Regions from separate parts of the Arthrobacter sp. SIMBA_036 genome, predicted to be linked through region 1. Evidence: predicted binding sites of a transcription regulator. Region 1 holds the regulator's gene; the other holds the start of a gene.

The links. The regulator LexA, encoded in region 1, represses DNA repair genes until DNA is damaged. The targets are predictions, from matches to a motif close to TCGAACANNTGTTCGA.
Region 2: the regulator LexA is predicted to act here: its motif matches at 1,103-1,118, upstream of ruvA (Holliday junction branch migration protein RuvA).

What each region holds. Positions count from the first base shown of each region.
Region 1 covers NZ_JAWRXG010000012.1:43,565-46,973, forward strand. Annotated here, with positions in the region: gene SB659_RS16020 (histidinol-phosphate transaminase) at 1-61, opposite strand, end outside; gene SB659_RS16025 (LysM peptidoglycan-binding domain-containing protein) at 166-498, opposite strand; gene lexA (transcriptional repressor LexA) at 932-1,678, shown strand; gene SB659_RS16035 (ATP-dependent DNA helicase) at 1,723-3,409, opposite strand, start outside.
Region 2 covers NZ_JAWRXG010000008.1:124,176-127,584, reverse strand. Annotated here, with positions in the region: gene SB659_RS12450 (YebC/PmpR family DNA-binding transcriptional regulator) at 1-436, shown strand, start outside; gene ruvC (crossover junction endodeoxyribonuclease RuvC) at 503-1,078, shown strand; gene ruvA (Holliday junction branch migration protein RuvA) at 1,226-1,876, shown strand; gene ruvB (Holliday junction branch migration DNA helicase RuvB) at 1,869-2,945, shown strand; gene yajC (preprotein translocase subunit YajC) at 3,135-3,409, shown strand, end outside.

The DNA of each region.
Region 1 (3,409 bases):
TCAGTCCACGCAGGTTGGTCCGGAGGGGAAGTCGGTCGAGTCGCTCAAGCTTGTCACTCACAGTTTCCAGTTTAAGGGCCTCCGTGGATGGGTGCGTAACTGTGACCCCTTGGACCGCGCGACGGGCATGCCCGGGCACTCGCCAGATTCCCTGGGCACGGCCCTCTAGCCGGCTGGAACGAACAACTTCTGGCCGGGATGGATGCTGCCGCCACTGAGGTCATTTAGCTGGATGATCTCGGCAATGACATCCCTGGGATCCCGGCCGGGCGCGGCCGCCCCCGCGATGCCCCACAGGGACTCCCCGGGCTGAACCGTGACGGAAATCGCAACCGGTGGACGCAGTTGAGCCTGGGTGTCTGAGGCTTTTGCCGGGGAAGTGACGAAGCCAAGAAGGGTGATCAACGCGGCCACCAGCAGCATCGCGGGGATGCCGAAGAAGACGATCCGCCCCCTGCGCGTCAGGCGAAGCCGCGTGGACTTCGATTTCACGTCCATGACTGGTGCCGGCTGCGCCACTGCAAGTGCAGGCGCTGGCCCTCCGAGAAGACCCTCAAGCGTTGATATTGCAGACATGAGCTTTGCCCTTCTGAGCGATTGCCGTGCCCCGGGTGTCCGATGCGCGGCGGTCAATTCCGTATGCTCTCCCGACGCCACCCGAACCGTTCGAACACTTTCTTCGAACATCGGCACGGTTTGCGGTGTTGTTAGAACACATATTCGAACCTTGCTAAGACCTTTTTAGCACTTATCAACGAACGGTGTCGAGACTCGCTAGAACAAATGTTTGATAAAGGTCTGCGCCTGCCCTACGTTTGATGGAAGAAGCAGCCACTGTTTCAGTGAATCAACAGGGTCTGACATTTTTAGGCCCGGCATCATCGGCGCGGTCCGTATCGCGCCCGGTCCGGACGGAAAGGCATTGGCAAACATGGCAGCGAAAGCCACAGGAGGTAGCGCTCCCCTGCGTAGCCAACAGCCTCAAAAGAGCCCCAAGAGCCTGACGGTCCGGCAGAAGAAGATCCTCGAGACCATTCAGCGCTCGGTCAATGACAATGGATACCCGCCCAGCATGCGTGAGATCGGGGATACGGTGGGCCTTGCGAGCCTTTCCAGCGTGACCCACCAGCTGACCCAGCTGGAGAAGCTGGGCTACCTTCGCAGGGACCCCAAGCGCCCTCGGGCAATGGAAGTCTTGATGCCCTTGACCCTCGACGGCGGCGGGCCCATTCCCGGGGTTGAGGAACCTGCCCGCCTTCGCAGTGCCGGTGGGCTCGCGGTCACCGAACTGGCCAGCGCCAGCGACACAGCCATGGTGCCGCTGGTAGGCCGCATCGCAGCCGGTGGGCCGATCCTGGCCGATCAGACAGTGGAAGATGTCCTTCCCCTGCCACGACAGCTCGTGGGACACGGCGAACTGTTCATGCTCAAGGTTGCCGGAGATTCAATGATCGACGCCGCCATCTGCGACGGTGACTGGGTGGTGGTGCGACGGCAAAACGACGCCATCAACGGCGACATCGTAGCTGCCCTCTTGGATGACGAAGCAACCGTGAAGACTTTCCGCCAACGGGACGGCCACACGTGGTTGCTGCCGCAAAACACCCAATATGAGCCCATCCTCGGTGATCAGGCCACCATTATGGGCAAGGTCGTCTCGGTGCTGCGTTCCCTCTAGGCGCAGTTCCCTCTAGGCGCAGTTCCCTCTAGGCGCAGTTCCCTTTAGGCGCTCTTCCTACTCAGGCGCTCCAGTACACCCCTTACCACCGTTCGGTCCACCGTGGGCCAGAACGGCGGCAGTGCCGCCCGCAGGAACGCGCCGTAGCGTTCTGTCGAAAGCCTGGGATCCAAAACCGCCACAACTCCCCGGTCTCCTGTGGAGCGGATGAGCCGGCCCGCGCCTTGCGCCAAACGGATGGCCGCGTGCGTCGCCGAAACTGCCATGAATCCGTTGCCGCCGGATTGTGCGACTGCCCTGGAACGCGCTGTCATCAGCGGGTCGTCCGGACGGGGGAAAGGAATACGGTCAATCACCACCAGGCGGCAGGAACCCCCCGGAACGTCCACCCCTTGCCACAGAGACATGGTTCCGAAAAGGCAAGTGTCTGGCTCGTCTGCGAATTGCTTGACCAGGGCCGCCATGGTGGACTCGCCTTGGCAGAGGATATCCACATCCAGCCGCAGCCGCATGGCATCAGCGGCTTCTTCCGCGGCCCGCCGGGAGGAGAAGAGGCACAAAGCTCCGCCGCCGGAGGCCCGAATCAGGTCCTCTAATTCATCCAAGGCCTCCAAGGAAGTACCGCGGCCTGGCTTCGGCAAGTGTTTCGCCACGTAGAGGACCCCCTGTTTGGGGTAGTCAAAGGGGGAACCGACGTCGATCCCGGTCCAGCTCGGCGCGCCGTCGCCCAAGAGGCCCAGCCCGCCGGCCGCAGGTTCGAACGCAGCCCCGATTGCCAACGTAGCCGACGTTAGTACCACTGTGTGGCCCGTGAACAGGCCCTCCCGCAGCCTTCCAGCGACGCTCAGGGGCGCGATATTAATGAGGGCCGGTGCGGTCTCGTCCGGCTGGGAGTACCCCTGCTGGGGGTCGAAGGTGCTGTTGCGCGAGAACCAGACCACCTCCCGATTCTCCTTGGCGGCGAGCAACCGTTCGCAGAGTTCCAGGATGAGCATGAGCCGCGAGCGCGCCAGCTGCCTCCCGCCGTCGGCAGAGTTTGATCCCGAGGAATCCGGCTTCGAATCCGAGAGCGCTGCGCGCGTTGCCTCACGCAACTGGTCCAGGCAATCGAGTTGTTCGTCATCAAGCCCGTTGGGCAGCAGCCCGTTCGGGGCTCCGGCGATCGCCATATCCAATCGATCAGCAGCGGCGTTGAGGGCGTCAACAGTGATGGCGGTGTGCTTTCGGGCGCTTGAAGCTGCGGCATGGACCATGGCGACTGAGAGCTGGCCCGAGACGGCGCCCGTGACGCGGTCCTGTAGCTCGTGGGCCTCATCCACCACAACGACGTCATACTCGGGCAGAACAGCGAGGCCCTCGAAGGCACTGACGGCCAGCATCGCGTGATTCGTCACCACGACGTCGGCCTCCCCGGCGCGGGATCGGGCCAGCTCACTGAAGCACTCCTCAGCCATCGGGCACTTCTGTGCCCCCAGGCACTCCATGGACGTGACTGACACCTGGCGCCACGCCCTGTCCGTCACGCCTGGCATGAGCTCATCCCGGTCCCCCGTGGTGGTCTTTTCCGCCCACTCCCGAAGCCGCACCACTTCCTTGCCAAGTTGGGACGAAGGTCCCCCCAAGGAAGCGGCGAAGTGCGGGACGCTGGTGTCCTCACCGAGTGAGAACAGTTGGCCCTCGGAGGGCTCCTCGCTGGGAAATCCGCCGTCGAGCTTCTGCAAGCAGACGTAG
Region 2 (3,409 bases), on a different contig from region 1:
GAACCGTGCGGCCTCGGAAGTGCGCTTGGCCATCTCACGTAATGGCGGCACCATCGCCGACCCCGGTTCTGTTAGCTACCTGTTCACCCGCAAGGGCGTGGTGGTGCTGCCGAAGAACGGCCTGAGCGAGGACGACATCCTCATGGCTGTGCTGGAAGCCGGGGCCGAGGAAGTCAAGGACAGCGGAGAAAACTGGGAAATCCACTCCGAACCCTCCGACCTCCAAGCCATTCGGGATGCCCTGAAGGACGCAGGGATCGAGTACGAGACTGACGAAGCCGAATTCGTTCCGTCCATGCAGGTTGACCTCGACGTCGACGGCGCCAAGAAGTTCATGAAGCTCGTGGACGCCTTGGAAGAGTTGGACGACGTCCAGAACGTTTACAGCAACGCTGATCTCAGTGAGGAAGTCCAAGCAGCCCTCGACGCCGAATAGGCGTTTCGACATTCGTCGGTGGCGTCCCGCAGTGCTGTTAATTGAAGACAAAAGGAAGGCCCGGACGTGACTCTTCGTGTGTTGGGAGTCGATCCGGGCCTTACCCGTTGCGGCATCGGTGTGGTGGACATTGAGCGGAACCGGCGGGCCACGATGGTTGCCGTTGGAGTGGTTGGCACCTCCGCTGAGCTCACTTTGGACAAGCGGCTCTTGGTCATCGCCCAAGCCATCGACGAGTGGCTGGACCTGCACACGCCGGACGTCGTCGCCGTCGAACGGGTCTTTTCGCAGATGAACGTCAGCACCGTCATGGGCGTCGCCCAGGCCTCCGGCGTCGTTATCGCCGCTGCGGCGAGGCGGGGGATTCCGGTGGCCCTGCATACGCCATCCGAGGTCAAAGCAGCAGTAACCGGAAGCGGTACTGCCAATAAGGACGCCGTTACCAAGCTCGTCACCAAGATACTGCGCCTGGACGCGCCGCCGAAGCCCGCTGATGCCGCTGACGCCCTCGCCTTGGCCCTCACGCACGCGTGGCGCGCAGGTAGCGGTCTCGCGGCGAACGGCGGTGCAGGCAACAGTTCGCTGACTCCAGCGCAAAAAGCATGGGCCGACGCCGAGGCGAAAGCGCGCCGTGCGCGTTGATCGCTGACGATGTTGCTAGGGTATTCGTAGATATGTTCGGATAGGCGGCTTTGGCCGGGGTCTGACTCGGGCCTTGGCGGCAACGTGCAGGAGAATGTGGATGGCAATGCAAAGCATCGGAGCGGGACAACCGTCAGGGGCCGGGTCTTGATCAGTTTTCTTCGCGGGATCGTGGCCCATGTTGGCTTGTCGAGCGCAGTTATTGACCTCAACGGGGCTGGGATGAGCGTCTTCGCCACGCCGCAGACCTTGAGCCACCTCACGGTAGGTGCGGAAGCAAAGCTGTTCACCTCAATGATCGTCCGGGAGGATTCCCTGACGTTGTTTGGATTCGCCGACGAGGACGAGCGGGAAGTCTTTGACGTCCTCCTCAGTGTCAGCGGAGTGGGGCCCAGGCTGGCGTTGGCCGTTCTCGCTGTTCACGAACCCGAAGCCATTCGGGTGGCCGCCCACACCGGGGACGGGAAGACTTTCACCAAGGTGCCGGGCATCGGTCCCAAAGTTGCCGGGCGCATCGTCCTGGAACTTGCCGGAAAGCTGGTACCCCTGGGAACGGGGGCAGGCGACAGCAAGGCTCCCGCATTGGCTCTGAGCGCGGAGTGGAAGCCCCAAGTAGTCGCCGCACTGACCAGCCTGGGATGGTCGGAAAAGGACGCCGCCGGCAGTGTGGACAAGGCCATGGTCGATTCGCCGGAACTGGCCGAAGGCGGAAACGTCGCGCAAATCCTCCGCGCCACCCTCCGTTGGCTGGGCCAAGACGGGGCCCGTGCTGGCAACCGCGTAGGCAGCCGTGGCTGAGCAGTCATTGGTCACAGGGGGTGAAGAGCCCGAAGAGCGGATCATTGAGGCCGCACTCCGGCCCAAAAACCTCCACGACTTTGTGGGCCAGCACCGGGTCCGCAAACAGCTGGCGCTGGTACTGGAGGCCTCGCGCATGCGGGGCCGCAGCGCAGATCACGTCCTGATGTCAGGCCCTCCGGGCCTCGGCAAAACCACTTTGGCCATGATCATCGCCGCAGAAATGAATGCTCCCCTCCGGATCAGCAGCGGTCCAGCGATCCAGCACGCCGGCGATTTAGCAGCGATTCTCTCCTCCCTGACTGAAGGCGAAGTCCTGTTCCTGGATGAGATCCACCGGATGTCCCGCCCGGCCGAGGAAATGTTGTACATGGCCATGGAGGACTTCCGTGTGGACATCGTGGTGGGCAAAGGTGCCGGCGCCACGGCGATCCCACTGGACCTGCCTCCCTTCACTTTGGTCGGGGCGACTACGCGAGCTGGCCTCCTCCCGGGTCCGCTGCGCGACCGCTTCGGGTTTACGGGCCATTTGGAGTTCTACTCTGTTGATGAACTTGAGCTGGTCCTCCGTCGCTCGGCTGGCTTATTGGACCTCAAGGTCAATTCAGCGGGGTTCACGGAGATCGCCGGCAGGTCCCGTGGTACGCCCCGTATCGCTAACAGGCTGCTTCGACGCGTCCGCGACTGGGCACTCGTGCACGGTATCGAGCAAATTGACGCCCGTTCGGCGTCGGCGGCTTTGGACATGTATGAGGTCGACGCGCGGGGCTTGGACCGCTTGGACAGGTCCGTCCTTGAGGCCTTGATCACCAAGTTCAATGGGGGTCCCGTCGGCTTGTCCACGCTCGCTATTGCCGTGGGGGAGGAACCGGAAACGGTTGAAACGGTGGCTGAGCCCTTCCTGGTCCGCGAAGGACTGTTGGGAAGAACACCGCGGGGCCGCATTGCCATGGCCGCCGCGTGGACCCATCTGGGCTATGCAGTGCCCGCAGGGGTTTTCGGGCAGGAGACTTTGGCGCTGTTTGATGAGGACCAAAACCACGCCGAAACCATGGATACAGCCGGTTAACACGCGGTCTTCAGGTTTTCCCCCTAGACTGGTATGACGCTCGGCACGTTCGAGTCCTTGATCCATGTGCCCCCTTGCAGGTGAGGCGCAACGCTTTCCGGGGGTTTTACTTCCGCGGCTGCAGGATCTCCCGGGGACGTTGCCGTGAACCAAAACGTAAGTACAGAACGGAACTTCCCTGTGGATCCAATGACCATATTGCTGTTCGTCATGCTTGGACTCTTTGTCTTCATGATGTTCCGCCGCAACAAGAAGACCCAGCAGCAGCAGGCCGCGATGCAGTCCAAGTTCGCCCCTGGCGTGGACATCATGACCAGCTTCGGTCTCTTCGGGCGCATCGTTTCCATCGACGAAGCTGAGAACAAGGTAGTTATCGAACTGTCGCCGGGTATCGAGGCAACTGTTCACCGTCAAGCCGTCACCAAGGTGGTTGAAGCGACGCCCGAGGAAGCTCCTGTTGTTCC